4 regions of the Arthrobacter sp. genome follow, and region 4 is predicted to be linked to each of the others. Evidence: riboswitches for the same ligand, from Rfam matches in the RefSeq annotation. Region 4 holds a riboswitch; each other region holds the start of a gene.
The links. Region 4 has a riboswitch for S-adenosylmethionine ahead of RTN46_RS10240 (bifunctional o-acetylhomoserine/o-acetylserine sulfhydrylase). Riboswitches for the same ligand answer to the same signal wherever they lie in the genome.

Region 1: linked by a shared signal. The riboswitch ahead of RTN46_RS07370 (ATP-binding cassette domain-containing protein) and the one ahead of RTN46_RS10240 (bifunctional o-acetylhomoserine/o-acetylserine sulfhydrylase) in region 4 are both predicted to bind S-adenosylmethionine.
Region 2: linked by a shared signal. The riboswitch ahead of RTN46_RS14595 (cobalamin-independent methionine synthase II family protein) and the one ahead of RTN46_RS10240 (bifunctional o-acetylhomoserine/o-acetylserine sulfhydrylase) in region 4 are both predicted to bind S-adenosylmethionine.
Region 3: linked by a shared signal. The riboswitch ahead of RTN46_RS10640 (MetQ/NlpA family ABC transporter substrate-binding protein) and the one ahead of RTN46_RS10240 (bifunctional o-acetylhomoserine/o-acetylserine sulfhydrylase) in region 4 are both predicted to bind S-adenosylmethionine.

Annotation. Positions count from the first base shown of each region.
Region 1 is NZ_DALZXY010000028.1:15,046-22,497, reverse strand. It holds gene RTN46_RS07390 (MetQ/NlpA family ABC transporter substrate-binding protein) at 1-31, opposite strand, end outside; gene RTN46_RS07385 (acyl-CoA dehydrogenase family protein) at 58-1,272, opposite strand; gene RTN46_RS07380 (LLM class flavin-dependent oxidoreductase) at 1,269-2,714, opposite strand; gene RTN46_RS07375 (methionine ABC transporter permease) at 2,742-3,407, opposite strand; gene RTN46_RS07370 (ATP-binding cassette domain-containing protein) at 3,400-4,209, opposite strand; SAM riboswitch class I at 4,316-4,414, opposite strand; gene RTN46_RS07365 (hypothetical protein) at 4,622-5,191, shown strand; gene RTN46_RS07360 (SMR family transporter) at 5,188-5,535, shown strand; gene RTN46_RS07355 (SMR family transporter) at 5,535-5,852, shown strand; gene RTN46_RS07350 (CoA-binding protein) at 5,892-6,308, opposite strand; gene RTN46_RS07345 (alpha/beta hydrolase) at 6,398-7,171, opposite strand; gene RTN46_RS07340 (TetR family transcriptional regulator) at 7,422-7,452, shown strand, end outside.
Region 2 is NZ_DALZXY010000098.1:3,189-10,640, forward strand. It holds gene RTN46_RS14575 (amino acid ABC transporter ATP-binding protein) at 1-320, opposite strand, end outside; gene RTN46_RS14580 (amino acid ABC transporter permease) at 317-1,396, opposite strand; gene RTN46_RS14585 (FAD/NAD(P)-binding protein) at 1,701-3,692, shown strand; gene RTN46_RS14590 (GNAT family N-acetyltransferase) at 3,708-4,250, shown strand; SAM riboswitch class I at 4,309-4,422, shown strand; gene RTN46_RS14595 (cobalamin-independent methionine synthase II family protein) at 4,434-5,645, shown strand; gene RTN46_RS14600 (cystathionine gamma-synthase) at 5,772-6,977, opposite strand; gene RTN46_RS14605 (PLP-dependent transferase) at 6,979-7,452, opposite strand, start outside.
Region 3 is NZ_DALZXY010000052.1:16,291-23,742, forward strand. It holds gene modA (molybdate ABC transporter substrate-binding protein) at 1-275, shown strand, start outside; gene RTN46_RS10620 (ABC transporter permease) at 354-1,145, shown strand; gene RTN46_RS10625 (ABC transporter ATP-binding protein) at 1,142-2,254, shown strand; gene RTN46_RS10630 (pentapeptide repeat-containing protein) at 2,267-3,145, opposite strand; gene RTN46_RS10635 (macrolide 2'-phosphotransferase) at 3,447-4,361, opposite strand; SAM riboswitch class IV at 4,600-4,717, shown strand; gene RTN46_RS10640 (MetQ/NlpA family ABC transporter substrate-binding protein) at 4,798-5,679, shown strand; gene RTN46_RS10645 (methionine ABC transporter ATP-binding protein) at 5,760-6,788, shown strand; gene RTN46_RS10650 (ABC transporter permease subunit) at 6,790-7,449, shown strand.
Region 4 is NZ_DALZXY010000049.1:7,519-14,970, reverse strand. It holds gene RTN46_RS10260 (type II CAAX endopeptidase family protein) at 1-431, shown strand, start outside; gene RTN46_RS10255 (sugar-binding domain-containing protein) at 438-2,357, shown strand; gene RTN46_RS10250 (hypothetical protein) at 2,441-2,992, opposite strand; gene RTN46_RS10245 (VOC family protein) at 4,480-5,121, opposite strand; SAM riboswitch class IV at 5,267-5,384, shown strand; gene RTN46_RS10240 (bifunctional o-acetylhomoserine/o-acetylserine sulfhydrylase) at 5,452-6,768, shown strand; gene RTN46_RS10235 (homoserine O-acetyltransferase) at 6,778-7,452, shown strand, end outside.

The DNA.
Region 1 (7,452 bases), on a different contig from region 4:
GGGCCAGTTTGAGGAAGTTCCTGCGTTCCATGATGTGTCCTTTGAGTGGGTGGGGGGTTACCGGTAGGCGGAGGGAACCGGTTCGGTGCCGTTGAGGAAGTAGCGGCCCAGTTCGTTGTACTTATAGGCCACGGGGTCGTGGAGGGTATGGGTTCTCACGTCCCGCCAGTAGCGGTCGAAGCCGTATTTGCTGCCCGCCGCACGGGCCCCGGTGACATCGAAAATCCGCGCGGTGACGTCGAGGGAGACCTCGTGGGCGGTGATCTTCGCCGCCGCGATCTGTTCCGCCACGCCGGCGCGGTCCGCCGCGGACAGTCCGTCCCCGGCGTCCCACGCCCACTGCAGCGCAGCGGTGGCATGGTCGACGACGGCGGCCAGGGACTGCAGCTTGGCGGTGAAGGAGCCATAGTGGTTCTGGATAAACGGATCTTCCGTGGCCGCTGCAACCTCCGCGTGGAACCACGGGCGGGCGGCGGTCCGGGTGTAGTCCCGGGCGGCCAGGACGGCGCCCTCGGCAGCGGCCAGGTAGGCGTGCGCGAAGAGCAGCTGGAAGGCCGGGGTGGTCAGGACCTGATGCGGCTGCCGGTCGCCGTCGTGGGCGCCCAGGTTCGTGATGACGGCGGCATCCGGCACAAAAACGTCCCGGAATTCGATGGTGTTAGTGGCCGTGAGCCGGGAGCCGAGCACATCCCAATCATCGTGGCGGACCACTCCGTCGGACGCGGTGTCGATGATCAGCGCGAGCCGGTCGCCGCCTTCGAGGACCGCACGGCCGTAGATCCGATCGGCCACCCTACTGCCGGTGGAGAAGGGCTTTTTGCCGGTGACGCGGTAGCCCTCGCCGGTGCGGACGCCAACCGCCTGCGGCCCCTGCGGTGTGCCGGTGGAGGACCAGAGCCACTGCTTGGAGAGGCATTCGTCCGCCAGGGCCTGCCCGCGCTCCTCGTCCAGGTCGATGTACGGGAAGGCCTGGAAAATGTAGTGATAGCCCAGCAGCTGGCCAATCGAGTTATCGGCCCGGGCGATCCGCTGCACAATCTCGAACGAGGTCTCCCAGTCGATTCCGGCGCCGCCGAAACGGGTGGGAATGGTCAGCGGCAGCAGCCCGGACCGGCGCAGGATTTCCACTTCGGTGAAAGGCGGCTTGTTCGCGACGTCCCGGTCCAGGGCGTCGGCTCCGAGGATCGCGGCGACCTCGTCGGCTATGCCGAACCAGTGGTCCTGGAGTTCTGTGGTGCGGTGGCCGTAGCGGGTGAGCAGGCTGGCGGTCATCGGGTTTCTCCTGTGGTGGCAAGGCTGGCTGCGCCGTCGGCGGCGAATGCTCCGCGGAAGCGGGCGGCGGGGTGGCGTTCGTTGAGCAGTCCGCCGCTGCCGGGCCCGTCAGCGCCGAAGAGCTTTTCCCGCAGGGTTCCGGGCGCGTACTCCGTCTGGGCCAGCCCGCGGCGGCGCAGTTCCGGCAGCACTCCCTCGATGAAGTCCGTGTAGGAGCCGGGCAGGACGGAGTTGATGATGTTTATCCCGTCCACGCCGGCGTCCTGCCAGCGCTCGAGTTCATCGGCGATCTGTTCCGGTGTGCCGGTGATCTGCTGGGCTTCGGTGCGGTAGCGGGCGACGTCGGCCAGGGTGGGATTACCGCCGGGGGTGGAGTCAATGATGGCCTGCAGCACTCCGCGCCCACCCTCGGTCCGAACCTCGCCGAGCGGAGTCTCGAGGTCCAGCCCGCCCAGGTCGATCCCGAGGCCGCCGCCAATGTGCGCGATCACTGCGTCGAGTTCCAGGTATTCGTCCAGTTCCGCCTTCCTGCGCTGGGCTTCCGCCTCGGTACTGCCAACCACAAAGGACAGGCCGGTGAAAACCTTGACGTCCTGCGGCAGCCGGCCCGCCTCCACGGCGCGGGCCCGGACCCCGGACGCGACCTTGGCCGCGTGGGCCGGGTTGGGCGCGAAGATGAACGTGGCTTCGGCGTTGGCTGCCGCGAATTGCTGTCCGCGCCCCGAACTGCCGGCCTGGAAAAGGACCGGGGTGCGCTGCGGTGACGGTGAACTCAGGTGCGGCCCGTCGATCGAGTAGCGCTCTCCGCGGTGATGGATCTTGTGCACCTTCTCCGGGTCCGCATGCACTCCGCTGTACTTGTCTTGGCTTAGTGCGTCCTCGTCCCACGACCCTTCCCACAGTTTGTAGACGGCTTCGACGTATTCGTCGGCCCAGTCGTACCTGCGGTCATGCTCGGTGAGTCCGTCGCCGCCGAAGTTCCGGTGCGCGTTCTCCAGCACCGAAGTGACGATGTTCCACCCGGCCCGGCCGTTCGTGAGGTGGTCAAGCGTGGACATCTGGCGCGCGAACTGGAAGGGGTGGCTTTGCACCACCGAGGACGTCGCGGCCAGGCCGATCTCGCTCGTGGCGCCGGCCAGCGCGGCGAGCAGCAGCACGGGATCGTTGGCCGGGACCTGCAGGCCGCGGCGCACATGCGAGGCCCAGCCGCCGTCGTGGTTTCCATAGAGGCCCACGACGTCGGCGAAAAAGAGGGCGTCGAACTTCGCCGCTTCGAGCTGGCGGGCGAGGTCCGTCCAGAAACCGAGTTCGTTAAAGCGGTGCTGTTCGGCTTCCGGATGCCGCCACTGGCCGCCGCGGATGTGGCTGGTGGTGTTCATCAGGAACGCGTTCAGCAGCAGTCGCGGCCGCGGTCCGGAGAAACGGGTACTGGGGATAGGCATGGGCGTTCTTTCGGTAGGAGCGGAGGGCTAGAGGCGTTTGTCGGCGCGGCGGGAGATCCAGGAGCCGCCCAGCTGCACGGCCTGCACCAGCAGGATCATGAGGACGATCGCGGTGATCATCAGCCCGGTTTCGTAGCGGTAGTAGCCGTAGCGGATGGCGAAGTCCCCGATCCCGCCGCCGCCCACGAGGCCGGCCATGGCGGAGTAGGAGATGAAGCTGACGGTCATGATGGTCGCGGAGCTGATCAGCCCCGGCCGCGCTTCGACCAGCAGGACGTCGCGGACAATCTGGGACCGGGTCGCGCCCATGGAACGGGCCGCTTCCACCACACCCCCGCCCAGCGCGGTGAGGTTCTGTTCCACGAACCGGGCGAAGTATGGGATCGCGTTGATGGTCAGCGGCACAATCACCGCGGCCGTGCCGATGGTGGTGCCCACGATGAAGCGGGTGAACGGGATGATGGCGATCAGCAGGATCAGGAACGGAAAGGACCGGACCAGGTTGACCGCCGAGTCCAGGACCCGGTGCAGCTTGGGTTTGTGGACCAGCCCGTTGGGGCCCAGGCCGTAGAGCAGGACGCCCAGCGGGGTGCCGATGAGTACGGCCAGCGGGATCGCCACCAGCAGCATGATGCCCGTCTGGCCCAGCGCGGTGAGCAGTTCGGGCCAGACTTCGATGATGCGCTCAAGCATGGTGGGCTCCTTCAAACCGGGCGGCGGCGGGCTCTCTTGCAGCGCGGTCCAGGCGGATTTCGTCGGAAATGAGATAGCGGCCAATCGAGGTTGCGGGCGTGAAACCGGGCCGCTGCAGCTCGGCAAGCGCGAACTGTTCCACCACGCGGCCCTCCTCCATCACGGCCACGTTGTCCGCGATCGCCTTGACGACGTTCATCTCGTGCGTGACCACCACGATCGTGATGCCGAAGCGGGCGTTGACGTCGCTGAGGTACTGCAGCACGGAGGCGGTGGTCCGCGGGTCGACGGCGGACGTGGGCTCATCGCACAGCAGGACCTTCGGCTCGGTGGCCAGGGCACGGGCGATTGCCACCCGCTGCTTTTGGCCGCCGGAGAGCTTGGCCGGGTAGGTTCCAGCTTTCTCGGACAGGTCGACGACGGCGAGCGCCTCGAGTGCCCGGCGGCGGCGCTCGGCGGCGTTGCCCACCCCGGCGAACTTGAGTGAGAGCTCCACGTTCTGCGCGGCTGTGCGGTTGTTTAGCAGGTTGAAGTGCTGGAAGATCATGCCGATCCCGTGCCGGGTGGCGCGTAGTTCGGCGTCGCCCAGGCCGGTGAGGTCCACTCCATCCACCAGCACCCGGCCCGAGGTGGGGCGCTCCAGCAGGTTGATGTTGCGCAGCAGGGTGGATTTACCGGCTCCGGAGAAGCCGATGATTCCTTGGATGCTGCCGCGCGGGATGTCCAGTGACACGTCATCCACAGCGGTCAAGCTGGATCCACTGCTGCTGAAAACGGTCGAAACGTTCTCGATCCGGATCATGCCGTCCTCCTTCGGTCAGTACCCGAGAAGAGGTGCCCACCCGCACTGGGGGCCCGGCGGCAGCGTGGCAGGACACGGCTGCGGCGGACCAACGAAAGCAGATGCTTCTCCATCGGTCCTGGCGGTAGCACCCATCTCCGCAGAATTACGGAAGGGGTTGCTGCGGCGTCACGGAGCCAGGTCTCTCAGCCGCTCTGGATGGTTATGGGTCCATGCTGGTGGCCGGGGACGGGACCGCGCAAACATGTGTCCGTCCGTGGCACAGTGCGTCGGACTGTGACTCTCCGGGCGTCACACCCGGACTTTGTTACGTCATCCTGCGTTCAGTTCCCCCCTGTCACCGAGCCCTCGGCGGTGCGGCTCCAGCGATCCGCATACCACCAACTCGCGCAGGGTGAGGCAGGATTGCTGTGTGACACTTCCCGAACGTCCGCCGCTTTCCCCCAGCCTCAGCGGAGCAGAGTTCCGCCGCTGGTACTGGCTCAAGGACGAGCTGCAGGCCTTTGCCCGGCACCTGGGCCTGCGGGCAACAGGCTCGAAGGAAAGCCTCGCTGACCGTTTGGAAGCGTTCCTGGATGGCCGCCCCCAGCCGCTTCCAACACCGGCACCGGGCCGAACGGCGGACCGGCTGAGGCCGCCGCTGACCATCCACACTGTCATTCCCGCCGGCCATCCCTGCAGCCAGGTCCTCCGGGCGTTTTTCCTCAATGCCCTGGGACCGGGGTTCCGCTTCGACGCTCCGATGCGGGAGTTTTTCGCGGCCAACGACGGCAGCGCGACCCTGGCCGCGGCGTTGGACCACTGGCATGCCACCCGCGGCGCCGAGCCGAGGCCTATCGGGGCGCAGTTCGAACTCAACCGCTTCAGCAGGCAGTGGCATCGGGACAATCCGGCTGGATCCCGGCAGGATCTGCTCGCGGCCTGGCAGTCCCACCGGTCCCTTCCCACAGACCTCCGCCCGGCAAACGGCACCACCCCGTGAAAGCCTGGCTTTTCCTGCTGCTGGCAATCGTCCTGGAAGTCACCGGCTCCCTTGCGCTGAAGGCAGCCCTGGACGCTCCCGCCCTGTACGCCGTTGTGGTGCCTGCCTATCTGGCCGCGTTCGTTTTGCTCTCGGCGACCCTGCGCGCCGGCATGGGACTGGGCGTTGCCTACGGAATCTGGGGTGCCACCGGGGTTGCGCTCACCGCGGTTATGTCGCTGTTCCTGTTTGGAGAGCCGATCACCCTACTGATGGGCCTGGGAATCACCGCCGTGATGGCTGGTGTGCTCTGCGTTGAACTGGGCCGCCAGGCCGCGGAGAAGAGAACGGGCGGGGCGGCCTGATGGCGTGGCTGTTCCTATGCGGAGCCATCGTCTTCGAAGTGGGCGGGACCCTTTCCCTGCGCCTCGCCCTCGAGGACAAGCGCTGGTACGCCGGTGTCGTGACCGGTTATTCGGTTGCCTTCAGCATGCTCTCCCTGACCCTCGCCAGCGGCATGGCCCTGGGGATCGCGTACGGAATCTGGGCTGCCGTCGGCGTGGCCCTCACCGCTGTACTCAGCCGGTTCCTGTTCCAGGAACCACTGACCTGGCTGATGGGACTGGGCATTGCCCTCATCATCGGCGGGGTCCTGCTCATCGAGCTGGGCGCAGCGTACTGACCTGATCCGGCGGATGAACAGAGGAAGGCTGCGCGTGCCTCACCAACCGAAGCGGCGCGCCTCAATCACCGGGCAGGTATCCATCACGACGTCGAGCCCGGCCGCGGCGGCACGCTGGGCTGCCGCTTCGTCAACGACGCCCAGCTGCAGCCACACCGCGTTGGCACCAACGGCAATGGCCTGGTCCACGACATCTCCCACTTTCGCTGAGTTCACGAAACAGTCGACGACGTCGATTTGGCCGGGGATGTCCGCAAGCCGGGTGTAGCCCTGATTCCCGTGCACGGCCTCGCCCTTCAAGTTGACCGGGACGACCTCCATCCCCAGCGTGTCCTGGACGAACCGCGCAACGCCGACAGCCGGACGCAGCGGATTATTGGAAAGCCCCACCACCGCCCAACGTCCCTGGGCCGAGAGCAGGCGGGAGATGACCTTGGGATCGTTACGATGCGTCATGTGGGCGCCTCCGTCCGGTCGGTGTGCTGAAGACTTCCCCAGCCTACGCGCCGAGCGGCACACCGGTCGATGGGCGGATCGGTGCTGCCCTAGTCCAGGAAAGCGTCAACGGCGGCGGCCAGCGCTGCGTCTTCGATTCCGTGCCATCCACCGTCCACGAGCTGGAAGGACCCCTCGGGCAGGACGGCTGCGGTGTTCCGTGCCCAGTCCTGGAGCCGCCGGTCGCTGCCCGAGCTCGCCAGGACCAGCACCGGAACACGGATACCTGCCAGGCTCGACAGATCCGTATCGATCATCAAAGTGAGGTCGTAGGCGATGGTGTGCGCGGCTGGCTCGAACTGGCTGGGTTCGGATTCACGGATCAGCTCTTCCGGGACGCCGATGGACTCCTGGAAGAGACGGATTGCTCCGGCGCGGTCGTCTGCCTCGATGAGGGCCGCGAGCTGGGGGCGGATGTCCGGCCCCGATCCGCCGTCATTGGACAGTGGCGGTTCCACGGCCACGACACTGGAGATGACGGCGGATTCCGAGGCCGCCCGCAGGGCCAGGATCGCGCCGGACGAGGTGCCCAGCAGATCCGCCGTTCCGCCGGCGGTTTCGACTACCGCCAGGAGGTCGTCCACTTCTGATTCAGCCGTGTATTCCTCCCCGTCGCCGCTGGCACCCTTGCCCCGGCGGTCGTAGGTGTAAACGGTGTGGCCTGCGGCGAGCCGTTCCGCGACGCCGGCCAATCCGGAGGTGGTCCGGTCCATCATGATCGGATCCACCACCACCAGGGGAGGTCCGGCGCCGTGCCGGTCCCAGGCGATCGGTGTTCCATCGGCGGACAGCACACGCCCCGAGGCGCCGGCTGAAGGGTCCATGATTCCTCCTTGGCGGGAGTTCCAGCCCGCGGACTGGCGGTCATTCCACGGTAGGAGCGCCTCCAAGCGGGGTCAATGGGCTGGTGCTTGCGGGGTGCCAAGGTCGCCGGAGCTGCACCCTGGGTTCCTGCCCCGCCCCGGCTTTCGGCCCGGGGAGCCGCCCCGGAACCGGCCGCAGCCCATTGCGCGTACACTGTAAACAAATGAGGTATACGCTGTAAACACCACCCACTCACGAATTGAGGCACCGATGGCCGGGAACCTGCCGCTCAGCCCGGATT
Region 2 (7,452 bases), on a different contig from region 4:
GTGCGCTGGGCCAGGATGTCCTTCTCCCGCAGCTCATGGAGTTTGCCGCCGTGGGCCCGGTAGCCCACCAGGTCGCCGTCCACGGCAATGTGGCCGGCGTCGACCTTTTCCAGATGGTTGATAGTGCGCAGCAGGGTGGACTTGCCGGACCCGGAGGGGCCCAGGACCACCACCACCTCGCCCGGCTGCACGGTCAGGGAGACGCCGCGCAGCACCTCGACCTGGCCGAAGGACTTGTAAACGCTGTTGATCTCCACCAGCCCCCGGGTGGCGGCGGTAGCGTCCGTTTCGACGGCGGCCGGGACGGCTGGCTGACTCATCGGGTGGCCTCGGTTCTCTTGGCATGGGTGGAGAAGAGCTGCCTGACCTGCTGCAACGGCGTTGGCGGCAGTGAACGCACGGCACCCTTGGAGTAGTGGCGCTCGATGTAGTACTGGAACACGCTGAGCACCGAGGTAATCGCCACGTACCAGAGGGTGGCCACCAGCAGGAGCGGCAGCACCTGCTGGGTGCGGTTGTAAATGACCTGCACCGTGTAGAACAAGTCGGAATAGGCCAGGACGTAGACAATCGAGGTGCCCTTGACCAGGCCAATGATCTCGTTGAAGGCAGTGGGAAGGATCGAGCGCATGGCCTGCGGCAGCACGATCCGGGTGGACCGGCGCCAGGCCGGGATGCCCAGCGCCGCGGCCGCCTCAAGCTGGCCCTGGTCCACGGCAAGGATGCCGCCGCGGATGATCTCCGCCGAATAGGCGGCCTGGTTCAGGGTTAGCCCCAGGACGGCTGCAGCGAACTGGCTGATCAGCGTGGTGGTCTGCAACTCGAAGAAGCGAACGTCCGTGAACGGGATCCCCAGCGACACCTTTTCGTACAGGTACCCGAGGTTGTACCAAAGCAGCAGCTGTACCAGCAGCGGGGTGGACCGGAAGATCCAGGAGAAGGTCCAGGACACGGAGGCCAGCAGCCGTGAGGAGGACAGCCGCATCAGCGCCAGGATGAAGCCCAGGACAAAGCCGAGACTGCCGGCGATGGCCGTCAGCTTCAGGGTCTCCCCTAAGCCGCGGAGCACCGACGCGGCGGTAAACCACTGGGCCACCACGTCCCATTCCCAGCGCGGATTCGTCAGGAGCGACCACAGGATCGCGGCGACGCCGACGGCCACCAGTCCCGTCCCGGCCCAGCGCCACGGATGACGTGCTGCCACCACCGGATAGCCGGAGTAGTCCAAGGCTGTGCCTGTGCCGGCTCCGTTGGACGGTGGACGGCCGCCGCCGGAACCACCGGAGCCACGGGAACTACCGGAGCTGGCAGCCTCAGGTCTCGGAACCGGAGGCACGGCGTCGTTCGGCGATGCCGGCTCCTGGCCGGTCTGGATTTTGGGTGCGGCGGAACTCATACGCCCACCTCCTTCATGTTTTGAGGCCTGTCCTGCACGGTGCAGGAGGCTTCGTTCCCTATCCGGAAAACCAGAAGGTTGGCTGAATCTAGAACAACTCCGGCGGAGTCCCCAAGGCCGGTGTCGTGCAGAGTAAACCGGCGACGCATTGGCTTCACCGCGGTACCTGCCAAGGCCCTGAATGTCCTCGCATTGCGCATTATTTCCGCCGGTGAAGGCCGGTTACCCAAGCACCACGGGGCCCCGAGGATGCTCCTAGGATGGGCGAGACCGCGGGCCCGACCGCTGCCCGGGAAGGAGCGCCATGCCGATTGACAGCACGCCAGGCCGAACGTTGGGCGGCGGCCGCAAGAGAATCGTCTTTGTCGGCGGCGGTCCGCGGGCGGCCCTGATCCTGGAACGGCTGGCCGCCAACCGGCCGCGGCTCTTTGACGGCCCGCTGGCTGTTCACGTGGTGGAGCCGCACCAACCCGGCTCCGGTCGGATTTGGCGGCAGGACCAAAGTCCGCTGCTGAAGCTCAATTCCAGGGCCGCCGATGTCACCATGTTCACCGACGACTCGGTGGAGTGCGCCGGTCCGCCCACAGTGGGGCCCGGTCTACTCCAATGGGCCAGCGGTGTGGCGGACGGCAGCATCACGGACGCGCAGGTTCCGGACGCAGATCTGGCGCGCCAGCTTGCCGGCCTTCGCCCGATGACGTTCCCGACCCGCCGGCTGCAGAGTCTGTACCTCGAATGGTTCTTCCGACGCACGGTACAGGCACTGGGTCAGCAGGTTCCGGTCACCGTGCACCGGGACCAGGCCGTGGAGGTTTCCGCCGAGGACAGCGGTTACGTGGTGCGGCTGGCCTCGGGGGCAGCGCTGCCTGCCGACGTCGTTGTGGTTGCCATAGGGCACACGGATTCGGTACCCGACCCGCAATCCGCTGGCTATGCCGGCTTTGCGGCCAGGCACAACCTCTTCCACACCCCGCCGGCCTATACCAACGATGTCGATTTTTCTGCCTTGCGCCCGGGACAGAAGGTGATCGTCTCCGGCATGGGACTGGCCTTCATCGACCTGGTGGTGCAGCTGATGGAAGGCAGCGGCGGCCAATTCGTTGATGCGCCCGGGGGCTCCCTGCGCTACATCCCGTCCGGGAACGAACCACGGCTGTGGGCAGGTTCCCGCCGCGGGGTGCCGTACCGTTCCAAAATCAGTACTGAACTGCGCGGAGAACCGGCCCGTCCGCCGCGGTACCTGACCGCAGGCACCGTCGCCGCGCTGCAAGAGGCGCACGGCGAGTTGGATTTTCGGCAGCATCTCTGGCCGCTGCTGGCCAAGGATGCCGCGTTTGGCTATTACCAGGAGCTGTTCACCGGGCATCCGGAGCGGGTGGCTCTGCCGTGGTCCGAATTTGTGGTCCGTTTCGACGCCGCCGCCTGGTATTCGGATGAGAGACGGGCCTTGGTGGACCAAGCCGTCCCCGCGGCGGGGGACCGGCTGGAGTTCGAGGACCTTGACCATCCGCTGGCCGGGGTGGCTTTCGCTGGGCCTGCGGAAGTGCAAAGTATGGTTTCCGCGCACATCCGCGAAGACCTCAGGCTGCGCGACGGCGGGGCAAACTCAGAAACGCTTGGCCTGTTCCTGGCGTTGCTGCGCGTGTACTCCGAACTGGGCCGCCTGGTTCCAGCGGAAGTACTCACGCCTGCCTCGCGCCCGCTGGTCAGCGGCTGGTGGCACGGTTTCTTCAGCTACGTGGACTCCGGCCCGCCGGCCCGCCGGCTGCGCGAACTGCTGGCGCTGCACGAGGCAGGCTACCTCTTATTCCTTGGCCCTGCGCTGGAGGTGGGCACTGACGAAAAGCTCGGCCTGTTCACGGCATCCTCCCCGCAGGTTCCCCATACAGTGAGAGCGACCGCCCTCATCGAAGCCCGGCTGCCCAGGCCCACTGTGGAAGGCTCGGCGAATCCTCTGCTGCTGACGCTCCATAAGTCCGGCCTCGGCTGCGAGGAGCGCACAGGCGGTTCGCCGTCGGATCCCAGCACCGGGAAGCTGTTAGTGGATTCCTCCGCACGGCTCGTCGGTGCAGACGGCGGCACCCGAACGGGCCTTTACGCCGTCGGCCCCGCGACCTCGGGCTGGGGCAGCGGGGCCTTCGCCCGGCCGAACAGCAACGCCGCGCCGTTCCGCGAGAGCGATGCGCTGGCACGGCTGATCCTCACCGACCTGGCGGCAATGTCCTTAGCTCCGGGGGACACCTCCGGTGCACGGCTGGCCGCCGCCATCAATCAGCTGCACTCCTCGCTAGTCTGAACCGAAAGGATTTTGATGACCCTTCCTCCGCCCCGAGGGGCCTTTGCAGAGCTGCTCTATCTGCCGTTGGAGGACCCTCGGGTGCAGCCACTGGTCGATGGGCTGACCGCGGAATACGACCGCCGATACGGCAGCATCTTCGGCGGTGCCGGTCAGGAGATGCGCCGCTACCCGGCGGTGGAGTTCGCACCCCCGCATGGCGCACTGCTGATCCTGCAGGAGGACGGGGAGTCTGTAGCCGGCGGCGCCTTCCGCCGCTATGACGAGCAGACCGCGGAGTTCAAGCGCATCTGGACCCATCCAGGTCACCGGCGCCGGGGTCTGGCTCGCCAGGTGCTGACCGAGCTCGAGGCGGAGGCCGGGCGCCGTGGCTACCGCCGGGTCTACCTGACGACCGGCTCGCGTCAACCGGAAGCGCAAAACCTCTACTTGGCCACCGGTTACAGCCCCGGATTCGATCCCTCGGCTGATCCGGAAACCGTCAAGCATCTGGCCTTCACCAAGGAAATACCGGCTGGTGCGTCCGGGCAGAGGCCGGTGATCACGGCGAACTCCTGAAACACCTACTGGCAGGACACAATTTGCACATGCAGGAGCCCCCGTTGTTTGATGAGAGCTCCCATCCCGAGCGGCCGAGAGACCTGGATCGATGACGCCGCAGCAACCAACCCCGGGACCGTCTCACGGCGGTTCGCAACGGTAGTGGTGCTACTGCCAGGACCGATGGAAAGGACCATTCCCATGCCCCTGAATACTGACCGCATCCGTGTCACCCACGCCGGATCCCTGCCCCGAACACCGGAACTGCTCGCGGCGAACGAGGCAAAGGAAGCCGGCGGCCTCACGGAGGAGTTCCTCGGCCTGCTCGAGGCGTCAGTGATAGACATCGTCGAACGCCAAAAAAACCTCGGAGTGGACATCGCCAACGACGGCGAGTACGGCCACACGATGTCCTCATCGGTGGACTACGGGGCCTGGTGGAACTATTCGTTCGCCCGGCTGGGCGGGCTGCAGGCCACCGATGTGGACCGCTGGGCGGACGACCAGGTCCACCGCTCCTCCCCGGGCAACATTGTGCTGACCACGTTCACCGACCGCCGCGACCGGGTGAAGTTCAACGACGCCTACACCGACCCGTCTTCGGGTGTCCTGGCGCACCGGAAGTCGGTCAAGCAGCCCAAGGTCGCTGGCCCGTTGACCTATACCGGCCAAGAGTTGGTCGCCTCGGACATCACCAACCTGAAGAAGGGATTGGACGCCGCCGGACTGGCCGAAGGCTTCGTCGCGTCGCTCTCCCCGGGGTCCTGCGCGCGCATCGCCAACGACTACTACCAGAGTGACGAGGAACTGCTCTACGCTTGCGCCGACGCAATGCGTGAGGAGTACAAGGCGATCATCGACGCCGGACTGACCGTCCAGTTGGACGACCCGTCGCTGGCCGAGAGCTGGGACCAGATCAACCCTGAGCCGTCGCTGGAGGACTACCTGAAGTTCATCCAACTGCGCGTTGAGGCCACCAACTGGGCTTTGCGGGATCTGCCCCAGGAACAGATCCGGCTGCACGTCTGCTGGGGTTCCTGGCACGGCCCGCACACCACCGACATCCCCTTCAAGGACATCATCGGCTCGGTGCTGCAGGTCAACGCGGGCGCCTACTCGTTCGAGGCAGCCAATGCCCGGCACGAGCACGAATGGCGCGTCTGGGAGGACACCAAGCTGCCCGAAGGCAAGGTCATCATTCCGGGCGTCGTTTCGCACGCCACGAATGTCGTGGAGCACCCCGAGCTGGTGGCGGACCGGATCGAACGATTCACCGGCCTGGTGGGCCGGGAAGCCGTGATCGCCTCCACGGACTGCGGGCTCGGCGGGCGAGTCCACCCGCAGATCGCCGTCGCCAAGCTGGAAGCACTGGGCCAAGGCGCGGAAATAGCGTCCAAGCGCCTCTGGAAGTAATCCACGCCGCAGGGCTTCAGCGCCCGTAACCGGCTGTGATGGACCGGAACCCGGAAATTTCGGGGTTCCGGTCCATCACAACGCTCCGAATCTGGCTGCAGGAGCAGGTCCCTATGCGCGGCTGCATCACCTGCTGAGCGCTGCGGCACCTTTGCGGAGTCCCTGGGCCCGTTCCAGTGCGCCCGCCAAGTCTTCCTGCAGATCCGCCAGGTCCTCCACCCCCACCGAGAGCCGGACCAGGTCGACCGGTACAGCAAGCTCAGTTCCGCGCACTGAAGCGTGTGTCATTTCCGAGCAGTAGCAGATCAGCGATTCCACCCCACCCAAACTCACCGACAGTGCGAACAGCCGCGTGGATTCGGCGAAGGCCCGTGCGGCGCTCTCTCCGCCGGTGAAGCGAACCGAAACGATCCCACCGAAGCCTGACATTTGCCGTGCCGCCAGGGCGTGCCCCGGGTGCTCGGGCAGTCCAGGATAGAGGACCTCGGCGACGCCGGGCTGGTCCCGGAGCCATTCCGCGAGAGCCTGGGCGTTAGAGTTGTGCCGCTCCATGCGCAGGCCAAGGGTCTTCAGGCCGCGGGCGGCCAGATAGCAGTCCTGCGGCCCAGCGACCGCGCCGCCGGCGAACTGCTGGTTGCCGACCGTCTCCGCCAACTCCCGCCCGCGGAAGGAACGGTCCGCCACAACCACCGCCCCGCCGAGGACATCCGAGTGTCCGCCGATGTACTTCGTGGTCGAGTGCACCACCACGTCCGCGCCCCACTCCAGCGGCCGCTGCAGGTAGGGGGAGGCGAAGGTGTTGTCCACCACCAGCAAAGCCCCGGCCTCGTGCGCCACCTTCGCCCAACCGGCCAGATCCGCGATGGCCAGCAGCGGATTCGACGGCGTCTCTACCCACAGAATTGCCGTGGATCCCGGCTGGACCGCGGCCGCTACCGCTGCCAGATCGGTGATATCCACGGCCGTATTCGCTATGCCCCAGGGGGCCAGCAGAGAGTTAATCAGGCGGTTCGTGCCACCGTAGCCGTCCCCGCCAAGAACTATGTGGTCACCCGGCCGAAGCAGCGCTCGCAGCAGCGCATCCTCGGCGGCCAGCCCGGAGGCGAAAGCGAACGCGGCCGTGCCGCGCTCCAAGGCTGCCAGCTGGGTTTCGAACCCGTTGCGGGTGGGGTTGGAGCCGCGGCTGTACTCATGCCCGGCACGCAGCACATTGATCCCGTCCTGCACAAAGGTGGAGGTCTGGTAAATCGGCGGGATGACCGCTCCGGTCAGCGGATCCGGTTCCTGTCCGGCGTGGATAGCGGTGGTGTTGAATCCTGCGAACCGTGCCATCTCAGATCCCCGTTCCCGCGGAAACCGCTGCGGTAGGGACCGCTGCCGCCCGGCAAGTGGCTCCGGTCAGCGGGGCCAGTGCCTGGGCCAGATCCGCGACGAGGTCCGCCGCGGCTTCCAGCCCCACTGAGAGCCTGATGGTGGTCTCCGTGAGGCCGGCGGCGGCGCGCTGCTCACGGCTCAGTCGGCAGTGCGTCATCGCTGCCGGGTGTGCCACCAGCGACCGGGTGTCGCCCACATTGGCCACCAGCTTGAACAACCGCAGCCGGTCAATGAATGGACCCACCTGCCCGGGGTCTGCAGCGAGGTCGAACGAAAACACGCTCCCGGCCCCCTGCGGGAAGTCCCGGATCGCGAGCTCGGCTTGAGGATGGCCCGGCACCGACGGATGGTGAACCGCTGCCACGGCCGGATGACTGGTCAGGAACCGGATCACCTCACGACTGTTCTGCCCGTGTCGGGCCACCCTGATGTC
Region 3 (7,452 bases), on a different contig from region 4:
GCCCGGTAAGCGAAGAGTCTTCCGTGACCGGAGTCCTAGGCAAGGTCAGCTCAGGGGAGGCGGATGCCGGGCTGGTCTATGTCACCGATGTCCGCGCTGCCGCCGGGAAGGTGGAAGAAGTGGCTTTCCCGGAGGCGGCCCAGGCAGTCAACACCTACCCGATCGTTCGACTTTCACAGGCGGGGGAAGCGGACCTGGCCGATGAGTTCATCCGGTTCGTGCGCAGCGACGCCGGCCAGGAAGTCCTGCGGAAGGCAGGGTTCGGTGCGCCGTAGTGAGCCATCATCCTCACCGGTCAGCAGCCGCAAACCGGCGGCATCCGCCGTCGGCGCTGGGGCCAGAGGAGGAGGCGCGTGATTGCGCTGCCACGCTGGGTCACCGCTGCCGCCTGCGTGGGGGCCTTATTCCTGCTCCTGCCGCTGGTGGCAGTTGCCGCCGAGGTGGACTGGGCGGAGTTCATCCCGCTGGTGACCTCAGAGTCCTCACTGGCTGCGCTGTCACTGAGCCTGCGGACAGCAACAGTCAGCACGTTGCTGTGCATCCTGCTTGGTGTGCCCCTGGCCCTGGCCTTGGCCAGGCTGCGGTTCCCGGGAAAACGCCTGGTGCGGGCCCTGGTCCTGCTGCCGCTGGTGCTTCCGCCTGTGGTCAGCGGCATTGCGCTGCTGTACACCTTCGGCCGGCAGGGACTGCTGGGTGGAGCACTGGAGGTGCTGGGCGTGCAGATAGCGTTCTCCACTGCCGCCGTGATCCTCGCCCAGACCTTTGTTGCCCTGCCGTTCCTGGTGCTGAGCCTCGAAGGGGCGCTCCGGACCGCGGGAACCCGCTACGAAGCCGTGGCCGCAACTCTTGGCGCCGGACCCGGAACGGTGCTGCGGCGGGTCACCGTGCCGCTGGTGCTCCCGGGCCTGGCCTCCGGGGCTGTGCTCTCCTTCGCCCGGTGCCTTGGTGAGTTCGGTGCCACGCTCGCGTTCGCCGGCAGCCTCGAGGGTGTCACCCGGACGCTGCCCCTGGAGATCTATCTGCAGCGGGAAACCGACGCCGACGCCGCGGTGGCACTTTCCCTGGTCCTGGTGGTGGTCGCGGTGACCGTCGTTGGCTTGTCCTACCGCAGTACCGCTCCAAGTGAGCGGGCGGTGCGGGCATGAGGCTGGATTTGCGGGCCGTATTACCGGAACGCGGAATCGACGTCGCGTTCGAGGTGGCTCCCGGTGAAACAGTGGCCCTGCTGGGACCTAACGGGGCTGGGAAGTCCACAGTGGTCTCCCTGATCGCGGGGCTGCTCCATCCCCAGGCTGGGCGCGCCGAACTTGGCGGCACCACGCTCTTCGACGTCGAACAGGGAAAACGGCTGCCGCCCCACCTCAGGGGGACAGCCCTCCTCGCCCAGGAAGCCCTGCTGTTTCCGCACCTCAGCGCCGAGGAGAACGTGGCCTTTGGGCCCCGCAGCTCCGGGACGCCGCGGAGGCAAGCCAGGGCTGCCGCCCGGCACTGGCTGGGGCAGACCGACGCCGCCGAGTTTGCGGCGCGGAAGCCGGCCCAACTTTCCGGCGGACAGGCGCAGCGGGTCGCCCTGGCGCGGGCGCTGGCCGCAGAACCGTCCCTGCTGCTGCTGGACGAACCGATGGCGGCGCTGGACGTACATGCTGCCCCCCTGCTGCGGCGGCTGCTCAGCCGCGTCCTGGTGGACCGCAGTGCCCTGATCGTCACCCATGACGTCCTGGACGCGCTGACCCTGGCTGACCGGGTCCTGGTCATGCAGGACGGGCGGATCGTTGAGGAAGGCCCGCCGTCGCAGGTTCTTCGGCGGCCCCGCAGCCGGTTCACTGCCAGCCTTGCCGGGCTGAACCTGGTGGCGGGAACCCGCAGCGGGGACTGCTTCATGGCCCCCGGGTTCGAGCTTCAGGGATGCCCGGACGGACCCACCGGACCGCATCCGGACGGCGCCAAATGGCTGGCCGCTTTTTCGCCGTCCTCGGTGTCTGTCAGCCTCGCAGAGCCTGACAGCGCGTCCGGGGCTGGTGCGGTGTCAGGTCCGGCGTCCGCTTCCGTCAGCACAGCGGGCCAGGGCGGCACCGGAAACGTGCTCAAGGTGACGGTCACCGAGCTGGAACCGCACGGCGACAGGATCCGGGTACGGGCCGGAGAGCTCGCCGCGGATATCGCTCCGGCCGAAGCAGCATGCCTGTCACTGCTGCCGGGACAGGAAGTGTTCTTCACCCTGGATCCCGCAGCCGTTGCCCTGTACCCGGCGTAGCGGCGGATGGTGTCAGCCGCCTGTCCAGTGGCCGGGCCGGCTGAGATCCGGCGGCAGGAGAGTCTCCGGGTCGCCGCTGGCCGCGTTGACCTGAGGCTGCGTTAGGTACAAGGCCCGGGACAGGTCTGCGCCCTCCAGCCGTGCGCCGCGCAGGTCCGCGCCCAGCAGGTCAGTTCCGGAGAGATCCGCTCCGCGGAGGTCCGAACCGATCAAATAGGCCCCGCGGAGATCTGCCCCGCAGAGGCGCACGGATCGCAGATTGCGTCCAATAAGGTCAGCTTGGGGGAGCAGGTCCTTCCCGGTTCCTTCCGGTTCGTCGGCAAAATAGCCGGCACGCACCTCCTCACTGACCTCCATCAGCAGTGTCCGGACTACCTCGTGGAGCGCGGGAAGGTCCAGCGCCCGCAGGGCCGCTGGACCCTGGTCTATCGTCCTCCTGATCATGGTGCTGAGGTCGGCCGCCCGTCCGGCGGTATCCAAGTCAAAGGTCCGGGACCCGGCCTCCACCAGGTACCAGAGCATTTCGTGGAGCTGGCGCACGGAGGCAAAGGCACCGAACATCTCCTGTGCCCGTTCAGGGTGGCTGTGCCAGTTTTCGCCGGGGAAGTAGCCCTGGGAAACGGTCTGCCCGGCACCAAAGCAGTCAAAAACCGTACAGCCGCTGAATCCCCGCGGGCGCAGGGATTCGTGGATAGTGCAGGAGAAATCAGTGGCCAGGTTGCGGCACGGGGTTCCAGCAGCCTTGTCAACGGCAAAGTCGGCGGACTTCGTGAACCCGAAGGCCGTGCAGCACAACGCATAGCAGCTGGCGCAATCCGGGCGCAGCGCACTGCGGTCATTCAGTGGGGTTATTGGCAGGAAACGTCCTGGTTGGGGCTCGTGGGCAGGCATAGCTGTTCTTCCGGGAGGATTTGAGGGTGTGGGCCTGGGTGTTCGGGACTCCGCAGGAGTCCCGGCGTCGGGCACACAAAATCACCGCCCGCCACGGAGTCGTCACGGGTCCGAAGGGGAGCATCAAGCTGGCAGAGAGCGCTCTGCATCACGGAAATAAGTAAGTTTGCACTGCTGGCAGGATACCCAAGGCGTCCGCGGCCGGCCACCAGTTCAACAGAGGTTACGCGCGGCTCAGCAGAGGTTAGGTGCGGCGCCAGGTCCGGCGGCTGTGTTCGATCGTGCTGCCGAGTGTGTTGTTTTAGGCAGGCTTCAGCTGTGCGGCCGCGGCGTCACGGTGCTCGGGCAGTCCCGTGGTCAAGGCATAGAGCGCATGGTTCAACGGACCCGCAGCAATGAGGGCAGCGCAGCGTTCCACCAGATAAGGCTCGGAGTGCCCGGTTGCCTCCTGGTACCAGGTCGCTACCTCCTGGAGGGAGCCGGGGGAAATGAGCTGCACGTACATGAATTCCAGCGCCGGGTCGCTGACTTTCGCCGTGGTCCAGTCCAGTACCGAGACGATGCGGTCCTCGTCATCGAGCAGCAGGTGGGCTGGATATAGCTCACCGTGGGTCAGGACGGTCCGCGCCGGCCAGAAGTGATCGTCGTCGAGCCACCGGCGCCATCCGTCCAGCAGGTCCGGGGCGATCCGGAACTCTGCTTCAACCGTGCCGAGGCCGTCCGCCCAGTTTTGCCGGACGGTTTCCGGGGTTTCGGCCGGGATGCCGGCTGCAGCTGCGGCGGCAGCGTCCATGCTGTGCAGGGATCCGATGAGCTTGGCCAGGGATTGAAGGTAGGGCCGCGATGACGGGTCAAAATGCCAGTTCGTCTGGTTCTCGGGCCCCACGGTCAGTCCGGGGGTCCCGGGCAGCAGCGGGTACGCGATCAGGTCCTCGGTCTGGATCCTCCAATCCGGGACGGCCGCAGGCAGCCGGGGCCGGACAAAATCGAGGATGGCCCGTTCCTGGTCCTGGTTCGCCGCAACGTCCGGGCGACGGGGGACCCGCAGTACCCATTGCTCATCTGTGCCTGTGCCTGTGCCTGTGGCTGTTGCGAACGCAACCCGGTAGTCCAGCCCTGCTTCGTTGAAACGGACGCTTTCCGGCTCCAGGACCAGTCCGAAACGTTTCGCCAGGGCGCAGATGCCGTCCGCGCCGAGATCCTCGACCGTGCCCATACGCTTCCTCCTTGGACTCTCAGCTGCCACGCCGTGCGTACCCGGCAGAAAGAACAATCCTACCGACGCGGCGGGTTGGCCCAACAGGCTCTGACTGGGCCGGTGGCACGAGCACCGGCATCGCACTGTGTCCTTCTGCGACGTTATATGTCGCTCTTTGTCTTCCCGCGACGGCGTGCGCCGCTCTGTGTCATCCGGTTTTGGCGCGGCCCCGCACCCGCCCCTAGCGTGAGACCGGAATCAAGAGTTCCAGCCATCGGCCCTGGCCGGCTGGACAGCAACCCTCTCGTCGTAGCGGGGTGCTCCAGGTGAAGATTCGGCCTTGGCGGAGACCCTCCGCAAGGCAAGTACGGCGCCGGCACTGCCCTAAGAGCGGCCTGCGCCACCCCACTCTTCGCGCGCCTTGCCGCGAACCCATCAGGAGAAGAACCGAACCATGAAACTCAGCAGGAAAATCCTGGCAGTTGCCGTAGCACCCCTCCTTGCCCTCGGTATGGCCGCCTGCGGGTCGGCTGCCGGGGACGAGGGCGGCCCGGTGAAAATCGGCGTCGTTGGTGCCAGCGATCCGTACTGGGCCACCTACACCGAGGCGGCCAAGGCGGAGGGGATCGACGTCGAAATTGTGGACTTTGGCGAGTACACGCTTCCCAACCCCGCGCTGACCGAGGGAGAGCTGGACCTGAACCAGTTCCAGCACATCGTGTACCTGGCCCGCTACAACGTGGCCAGCGGCGAGGACCTGATACCTGTCGGCTCCACTGCCATCTATCCGCTGGGCCTCTACTCCACGCAGTACGATTCCGTGGAAGATATCCCCGCCGGCGCCACCGTGGCCATCCCCAACGACGAGAGCAACCTGTCCCGCGGTCTGCTGGTACTTCAGTCCGCCGGCCTCGTGAGCCTTGCCGGCGGCGGCAGCGCGTTCTCCACCCTCGATGACATCGAGGAAGCCAAGTCCAAGGTCAAGGTCACCACGCTGGAAGCGTCGCTGACACCGACGTCGCTGCCTGACGTTGCCGCCGCCATCATCAACAACGACTTCGTGGGCGACGCAGGGCTGAAGTTCGAGGACGCCATTGCCCAGGATGATCCCTCGGATCCCGCAGCTATCCCGTACGTGAACATTTTCGCGGCCCGGGCCGGCGAGGAAAACAATGAGACGTACCTGAAGCTGGTGGAGATCTACCAGAACACCCAGTCGGTCCAGGACGGTGTGCAGGAGGTCTCCGGCAACACCGCCGAGTTCCTAAAAGTTCCGGTCGAGGACCTGTCGACTTCGCTGGCCAAGGTCCAGAAGGACATCGAAGCCCTGGGCTAGCCCCGACGCATCACCGAAGGGTCCCGGCCGGCGGCAGCAGCTGCCGGGCGGGACACCCGTCTCCAAAATAAGGAACCTTCATGGCCCTCATTTCCCTGCAGAACGTCTCCAAGTCCTATCCGCCGGCCCGGAAGGGCGAATCCTCCGTCGCCGCGTTGACGGAGATCAACCTCGAGATCGAGGCGGGGGAGATTTTCGGCATCATCGGCTATTCCGGCGCCGGCAAGTCCACCCTGGTCCGGCTCATCAATGCCCTTGAAACCAGTACTTCGGGGAATATCACAGTGGACGGGCAGCAGGTCTCCGGGGTTCCCGAAAGGAAGCTGAAGTCGCTGCGGCTGGGCATTGGGATGATTTTCCAGCAGTTCAACCTCTTCAACTCAAAGACGGTGCGGGGCAACATCGCGTACCCGCTGCGGGTTGCCGGGCGGAGCAAGACGGAAATCGCTGCCCGCGTGGAGGAACTGCTCGACTTCGTCGGCCTGGCGGATAAGGCGGGGAGCTATCCCGAACAGCTCTCCGGCGGGCAGAAACAGCGGGTCGGCATTGCCCGGGCGCTGGCCGCGTCACCCAAGATCCTGCTGGCCGACGAAGCCACCTCAGCCCTTGACCCGGAAACCACCCACGAGGTGCTGTCCCTGCTGCGCCGGGTGAACCGGGAACTCGGCATCACCATTGTGGTCATTACCCACGAGATGGACGTCATCCAGAATCTGGCCACCCGGGTGGCGGTGATGGACGGCGGACGGATCGTGGAACAGGGCGAAGTCTTCGAGGTCTTCTCGAATCCGCGCCGGCCGTCCTCGCAGAAGTTCGTCTCCACCGTGGTTCGGGGCGTCCCGTCCCCGGATGAGCTGGCTTCCCTGAAAGCCCGGCACGAAGGGCGGATTGTCACCCTGTCCTTCCGGGACGGAAATGCCTCACAGGCCGAGGTTTTCCTTGAACTGGGCCGCGCCGGTGTGGGGTTCGAACTGGTCTACGGCGGCATCAACGACATTTCGGGGCGGGCCTTTGGCCACCTCACCCTGGCGCTCAAGGGGGCGGACCACGTGATCGATGGCGTACTCGCGTCCGTGGGCCACGGAATCAAAGTAACGGAGCTGAGCTGATATGGAAGAACTGATTCCCCTGGCGCCGCAGCTGTGGACGGCAGTCGGTGAAACGCTGTACATCGTGGGCCTGAGCCTGCTGTTCGGCGGAATTGGCGGGCTGCTGATCGGACTGGGCCTCTACACCACCCGCCGGGGTGCGCTGCTGGATAACCGGGCCGTGTTCAGCGTCCTGAACGTGCTGGTGAACGTTTTCCGGCCCATTCCGTTCATTATTTTCCTGCCGGCCATTCAGCCGCTGGCCCGCACCGTGGTGGGAAGCGGAATCGGTAACAACGCGATCATCTTTACGTTGTCCCTCGCAGCGGCCTTCGGCATCAGCCGGATCGTGGAACAGAATCTGCTTACCGTGCAGCCCGGGGTCATCGAGGCGGCGCGGTCCGTGGGTGCCGGGCGCCGCCGCATTATTGCGACCATTCTGATTCCCGAGGCGCTGGGCCCGCTGATCCTGGGCTACACCTTCGTCTTCGTGGCGCTGGTGGATATGTCTGCGGTGGCCGGATATGTGGGTGGCGGCGGGCTGGGGACCTTCGCCATCCAGTACGGCTACCGCCAGTTCAACCCAGTGGTGACGTGGGCAGCCGTCGCCGTCATTATTGTGCTCGTCCAGCTGGTGCAGTTTATGGGTAACCAGGCCGCCCGGAAGATGCTGCGCCGTTAGCCG
Region 4 (7,452 bases):
CGTTGGCAGCGGTAATCGGAGCCGGAACGCTGGGTGTCTACGCCGCCGGACGGGCGCTGGGCATCACCACCGCGCTCATCCCGGCCGCCCTGGACACGTATTGGTGGACCCTGCCGGTGCTGGTGCTCTCGGCCCTGCGTCATGCCGTGCTCGAAGAGGTGATTGTGGTGGGGTACCTGTTCACCCGGCTGCGGGCGCTGGGCTGGGGAGTGCCTGCCATGATTCTCACGAGCGCATTAATCCGGGCCAGCTACCACCTGTACCAGGGGATCGGTCCGGGAATCGGCAACTTCGTGATGGGGCTGATTTTCGGCTATGCCTACTACAAGACCCGGCGTGTGATGCCCCTGATCATCGCCCACGCGCTCGTGGACATCGCCGGATTCGTGGGCTTTGCCTTGTTCGGTCCGGCAATCGGCATTGGAGACTAACGCGGGATGGCGCTGACCACACCCTGGGGCGAAGCCCTTGACCCGGAGCACATCCTGCCCGAGTATCCGCGGCCGCAGCTGGTCCGCGGATCCTGGCTCAACCTCAACGGAAGCTGGGACTACGCCTTCACGCCCGCGGGCAGCGAGGAGGCACCCCGCGACTGGGACGGGAAGATCCTGGTGCCGTTCTCGCCCGAAGCCCCGCTTTCCGGCGTCGGCCGCCAGCTGCAGCCTGGGGAAGCGCTCTGGTACCGGCGTCGCTTTTCCCTGCCGCGCGTCGGGCCGGTTTCCGGGCGGGTGCCTGGCTTGTCGCCGGGCCTGCCGCGTGGCGGGCAGTCGAGCGGGCGGGTGCTGCTCCACTTTGGTGCCGTTGACCAGTCCTGCACGGTAGTCGTCAACGGCCGCCGCGCCGGCGGGCATGACGGCGGTTACCTGCCCTTCAGCCTCGACATCACCGATCTGCTTGTCCCCGGGGAGCAGCAGGAACTGGTGGTGCGGGTGTTGGACGGCAGCGACACCAACGGCGCTGCGCGGGGGAAACAGAAGCTCGAGCGCGGCGGGATCTGGTACACGGCGCAGTCCGGGATCTGGCAGACCGTTTGGCTGGAAGAAGTCCCCGAAACCTTTATCCAGGATCTTGTCATCACACCCCTGGCATCGCTGGACGGCGTCGAATTCACGGTTCATGCCGGGCCGCGGTCCGGCGGTGCGCCGGCTGGTGCGGGTGCGCCGGTGCCCGGATCAGACGGTGCGCTGGGAGGTGCGGTCTCGGCGTCGTTCCTGACACCGGAACCGGGGCGCGCGGAGATCGTCGTGATGGCCGAGGGGGCGGAGGTGGCCCGCGGTACAGCAGTCCCCGGGGAGCCGCTGCGCGTGCAGGTGCCGCAGCCTCGGCTGTGGAGTCCGGAGGATCCCTTCCTGTACTCGGTGAGCGTGCGGCTGGGGGAGGACGCCGTCCAGAGTTACTTCGGGCTGCGCAGTTTCGGCACCGGTAAGGATGCGAACGGGCACCAGCGGCTGCTGCTCAACGGTCGGCCGTACTTCCATGCCGGGCTGCTGGACCAGGGGTACTGGCCGGACGGGCTCTACACCGCCCCGGCCGACGCAGCCATGGTCCAAGACATCCAGACGGCCAAGGACCTGGGCTATACGATGCTGCGCAAGCACATCAAGATCGAGCCGATGCGCTGGTATTACCACTGCGACCGGCTCGGCATGCTGGTCTGGCAGGATCTGGTCAACGGAGGCACGGGCGCCGGGCGTGCTCCGGAACTGCTGCCGCTTCCCGGCCGGGGGAGCCGCAGCGACCGCCGCTACGCAAAGTTCGGCCGCAGTGACGCCGCCGGACGCGAAGCATTCCGCCGGGACATGCGCGAGACCGTGGAACTGCTGCGGAGCGTGCCGAGTATCGCCTTGTGGGTCCCCTTTAACGAAGGCTGGGGACAGTTCGACGCCGCCGCGGTCGCCGCGGAACTGCGGGAACTCGACCCGACCCGGGGGATCGACCACGCCAGCGGCTGGCACGACCAGGGCGCCGGAGATACCAAAAGCCTGCACGTATACGCCGTCCCGTTCCGGATCCGGCGGCGCTGGCAGCGCGATCCGCGGGCCATCGTGCTTTCGGAATACGGCGGCTTCAGCCTGCCCGTGGAGGGGCATACCTGGAACAGCTCGGTCTTTGGCTACGGCAAAACCCTGCACACCCGGGCGGAGCTCGAACACGCCTTCACCGAACTGCACCGGACCCAGATCGAGCCGGCCGTGGCGCTTGGACTGGCTGCCACCGTCTACACCCAGCTGGCCGACGTCGAGGACGAAGTGAACGGGCTGCTCACTTATGACCGCAAGGTCCTGAAGCTCGACGCCGGGGTGGTGCGGGAAATCAATCGGGGGCTGATCCGGGCTGCAGCGGCTTCCTCGGTGTAGACGTGCGGCACGCGGATCGCTGTAGGGGTTTGCGACCCTGGCCGCTTCGGTTTGGGGCATGGCTGTCCCTGCGGGCCGGAGCTCTATTGTCGCCGTCGGGTTCTGGGTAGTCCTGCCCGAGTCAGTATTTGCGCCAGGCCGTCCGGGTCCTCAGGTGCTTTGAAGAGGGCGGCCCAGACCCAGCGCACAAATCCTACGCCGGTAGCGCGGATGGCGTCTTCTCGGCGCTTTTCCTGCAGTAGGGCTTGCTGGGATTGCCCGCCGACCCCGTTTAGTGCTGGCCCATACTTCAGAGCACCATCGAACTCGCCGACCAGATTTTGCTGAGGCCAAAAGAAGTCTGTCCGGCCGAGCACCCGGCCGCCGGCAGAGCGAAACTCTTTCTGCAGCTCCGGGGGCGGAAAGCCGAGCCGGTGCAGGGCCGCCCGGGAAAGGGACTCTCCCGCTGATTCTGATCGCTTGTCGGCAAAATTTATGACCCGAAGGGCACGGGTTCGTTTTGCTTGGGTTGGCAGCGCCTGCGCCAGGTCCTTCAAGTCTGCCTTTTCCAACGGGGCCAGTCCGCGCAACGGATCGGGCCGCAGGACGTGGTCCATGGCTGGAACTGCGGGCTCAAAGGGCAGGTAGGCGGCCATGTCGAGAACCGTTTGCGCACGAGATGTGACGGCAAACCCTGCGATCCTGGAGAGAGGTTCGAGCAGTTGCCGTTCGGCCCAGCGGATTCCTCCTCGACGTCGTGCATGCGAAGGGGCCGAGGCCAGGACCATGATCTCGTTGGAAGAACCGATGGTGGGAATTCCCCAAGCGATAGCAGCCGACTCCTGGAGCAGGACCCGAGGGTTCCGGCCCTGCTCCGCAGCTGCCGTCAGCTTCGTGATTTCGCGTTCCCAACGGGGGAGGTTTTCCCAATGGGCAGCGGAGACGTAGACGCCCGGCCTCAGCCGTAGCAACTCCCCGCTGCGGCACCGACTGGCAAGGGATCGCCGACCGGGACCGTCCCGATCTGCGTCCGACGAAAAAAGGAGAGCTGGCTGCATTCTCCAATCTTGGACCTTCACGATCTTGCCTGGATGTTGGGGTCCCCATCTGTGGAAAACCCTACGGTTTGGGGGAAATCGACCATTTTGGGATTTCCCTGCCAGGGCGCTCCGGAGGGAAATCCCATAACGGCTGGATTTTCCCAAAACGGAGGGAAACAACGTCACAAAACGGGAGGATTTTCCCAGAACGGAGGGGCGTGGTGCACGGAGTGGGCAGATTTTCCCAAAACGGAGGGGCGTGGTGCACGGAGTGGGCGGACTTTCCCAAAACGGAGGGGCGTGGTGCACGGAGTGGGCGGACTTTCCCAGAACGGAGGGGCGTGGTGCACGGAGTGGGCGGATTTTCCCAGAACGGAGGGGCGTGGTGCACGGAGTGGGCGGACTTTCCCAGAACGGAGGGAAACAACGTCACAAAGCGGGAGGATTTTACCAAAACGGAGGGAACAAAGGTTGCATAACGGCAGGGGTTTCCAGAGGGAGGGTGCGGGCGGAAGAACGGTGGGGACAGGCGTGCCGAAGCATCCGCCGGAACCCTCCTGAGATGCGCCGCCCCGAACGAGCCGCCACCCTAAACAAAGCCAGCACCCTGAATGAATCGCCGAACTGAACCGAGCAGTGCGCCAGCCAACACTCAGACCGGCGCCGTTCTGCGTCAATACCCGGCGCGATGTCCGGACCATCCCAGCCCCGACAATCCCTGTCAGGACCAAACTACAGATCCGGGCAAGCGCCGCCCGCGCCACAGACCCGGGCAACGCGGAGATACGTTGAAGGCCTCGAAACGTCCGACCCGATCCGGCCCAACCCGACTCGACCCAACCGGCCCAGCACACGCCCGGCCCACGACCGCCCGACCGGGCGGCAGCTCGGCCCTCGCCAACACCTTTGTCGAAATCGACGCCGTCCCGGTCAGCCGAAATAGACAGCAAAAGGGTGGACGGACTGGTAAATCCAGTCCGTCCACCCGCAGCTGTCCTGATGTGGCAGGGGAGTCCCCAAGGGGAGGGAAACGCCCGCGCAGGATTGACCCGATGTGGCAGGGGAGTCCCGAAGCGGAGGGATATCCCTCCGGGACGAGGTTTTTAGATCTCGACGAGGCCGGAAGGCGTCCCGAAGGAAACGGACATAATGCCCGGGGTGCCCTTCGGGGAAACCCAGGTGACATCCACGGATTCCAGCGGCTCCTCGACCGGCATACCCAGCCATTCCGTGACCCGCGCGGCAGAGCCGGCAATGGTCAGGGACTCCAAGGACACGGTCCCGGAGAGGGCACGGGACGGATGGAGATCCGCTTTGTCCTCATCCCAGCGCAGCATGTAGGGAACCTGCGGGTCGGCGATCAGGCCGTTGATGCCGATCTGCCGCCAGGTCAGCTCCTGGCCGTCGGGGAACTTCCGGTTTCCCGGAACCGAAGCACGGCCAAGCCGTTCTTCGAAGGGAGCCAGGTCATTGACCTCGACACACCAGCCCATCCAACCGCCGCCGGCTTCGGACCGGGCACGCACGGCCTGGCCGAAGGGTGCTTTGTCAGAAGCCGGGTGGTTCAGGACTTCAACCACCTCGATGTACTGGTGGTTAGCCAGGGGCAGGATCATATTGCGGGTGCCAAAACGGGGGTGAACCCCGCCCTTGACATATTCGGTCCCGAGGGCAGCAGCAATGCGTTCCGTGGTGGCCAGCAGGCCGTCGGATTCGCAGGCGTAAGAAACGTGATCCAGGCGCATGCGAATATCTTGACACGTTGTGACCTGTGTCTCGACTAAGGCCAGCCTAAGCAGCTCAAAAGTGGAACCTGTTAGGGGAACTAAATGAATTCACGCTGCGTCATATGGGTTGCGCAACTGAGTGTCCGTTGGTTCTATGGGTACAGGTCATGAGCGCCAGCAGATAGCCCCGGCTTGCTGGCCGGCAACCCTCCAACCGCGGTGGGGTGCCCCGGGTGAAGACCTGGCTGGGCATCAAAAGGATGTCACGGCAAGCGCGGGCCACACGTCTGTATCCGGAGTACTTCCGGCATCGGTTCCTGTGGGGCCCCTGGTCAAAAAGGGAGCAACATGTCTGCCAACTGGTCGTTCGAAACCCGCCAGATCCACGCAGGACAGGAGCCCGACGCCGTCACCGGCGCCCGTGCCCTGCCTATCTACCAGACCTCGTCCTTCGTATTCCCCAGTGCGGAAGCAGCTGCCAACCGTTTCGCCCTGGCTGAACTTGCACCTATCTATACGCGGATCGGAAACCCCACCCAGGAAGCGGTGGAGAACCGCATCGCGTCACTGGAGGGCGGGCTCGGGGCACTGCTGCTGGCCTCGGGCCAGGCAGCCGAGACCTACGCCATCCTCAACATCGCCGAGGCAGGGGACCACATCGTGGCCAGCCCCAGCCTGTACGGCGGAACCTACAACCTCTTCAAGCACACCCTGAAGAAATTCGGCATCACAGTCACATTCGTGGCTGATCCGGACAACTTGGAGCAGTGGCGCGCAGCGGTCCAGCCCAATACCAAGGCGTTCTTCGGCGAGGTCGTCTCCAATCCGCGCCAGGACGTCCTGGACATTGAGGGTATTTCCGCCGTCGCGCACGAGGCCGGCGTCCCGTTGATCGTGGACAACACCCTGGCCACGCCGTACCTGATCCGTCCCATTGAATGGGGCGCGGACATCGTGGTGCATTCGGCTACCAAGTACCTCGGCGGCCACGGCACCACAATCGCCGGCGTGATCGTGGATTCGGGCAACTTCGACTTCGGCGCCGACCCGGAGAAGTTCCCGGGCTTCAACACCCCGGATGAAAGCTACAACGGCTTGGTCTACGCCCGGGACCTCGGCGCCAACGGAGCACTCGGTGCGAACCTGGCGTACATCCTCAAGGCCCGCGTGCAGCTGCTGCGCGACCTCGGTGCGGCACTCTCGCCGTTCAGCGCCTTCCTCCTGGCCCAGGGGCTGGAAACCCTGAGCCTGCGTGTGGAACGGCACGTAGAGAACGCTGTCGCCGTCGCCACCTGGCTGGAAGGTCACGACGACGTCGTCTCGGTTGCGTACGCAGGCCTTGAGTCGAGCCCGTGGTACGAACGAGGACGCAAGTACGGGCCCCGCGGCACCGGCGCCATTGTGTCCTTCGAAATCGCCGGCGGCGTCGAAGCAGGCAAACGCTTCGTGGACGCCCTGGAACTGCATTCACACGTGGCGAACGTTGGTGACGTCCGTTCGCTGGTGATTCATCCGGCGTCGACCACCCACAGCCAGCTGGGCGCCGAAGCGCAGGCAGCGGCCGGCGTCAGCCCGGGCCTGGTGCGGCTTTCGGTCGGTCTGGAGCACCTGGATGACATCATCGCGGACCTCGACGCCGGTTTCCGCGCCGCCAAGGGAGCCTGACGCATTCCCGTGACAACATATCCACCCGCACCGCAGCACCCCGTCAGCACCATCGACGGGGTGCTGCAGTGCGCCTCGATCGGCACCCTGGAACTGGAGACCGGCGGCATCCTGCCGGACGTGGTCCTGGGGTATGAAACCTGGGGCCGGCTGAACCGCGACGCCTCCAACGCCGTGCTGATCCCGCACGCCCTGACCGGAAGTACCCATGTCGCCCAGGGAGACACGGACGAACCGGGCTGGTGGGACGGACTTGTCGGCCCGGGCCGGACCGTGGACACCAACCGCTTTTTTGTGGTCTCGATCAATATGGTCGGCGGCTGTTACGGCTCCACGGGCCCGGCATCGGCAGATCCGGACGGCCTGCCCTGGGGATCCCGCTTCCCGTTTGTCACCATCCGGGACTCGGTGCGCGCCGAAGCCAGGCTGGCCGACCTGCTGGGCATCCGCCGCTGGCACACTGTGCTCGGCGGATCACTGGGCGGGGCGCGCGCCCTGGAATGGGCTGTCACCGAACCCGGGCGGGTGGCCCGCTGCGCAGTGATCGCAGCGACCGCGGCCAGCACCGGGGAACAGATTGCCTTCGCCCAGGCGCAGGTGGCAGCGATCCGGCTGGATCCTGATTTCAACGGCGGCGACTATTACAACGGCCGGGCACCGACGGGAGGCCTCGGACTGGCCCGG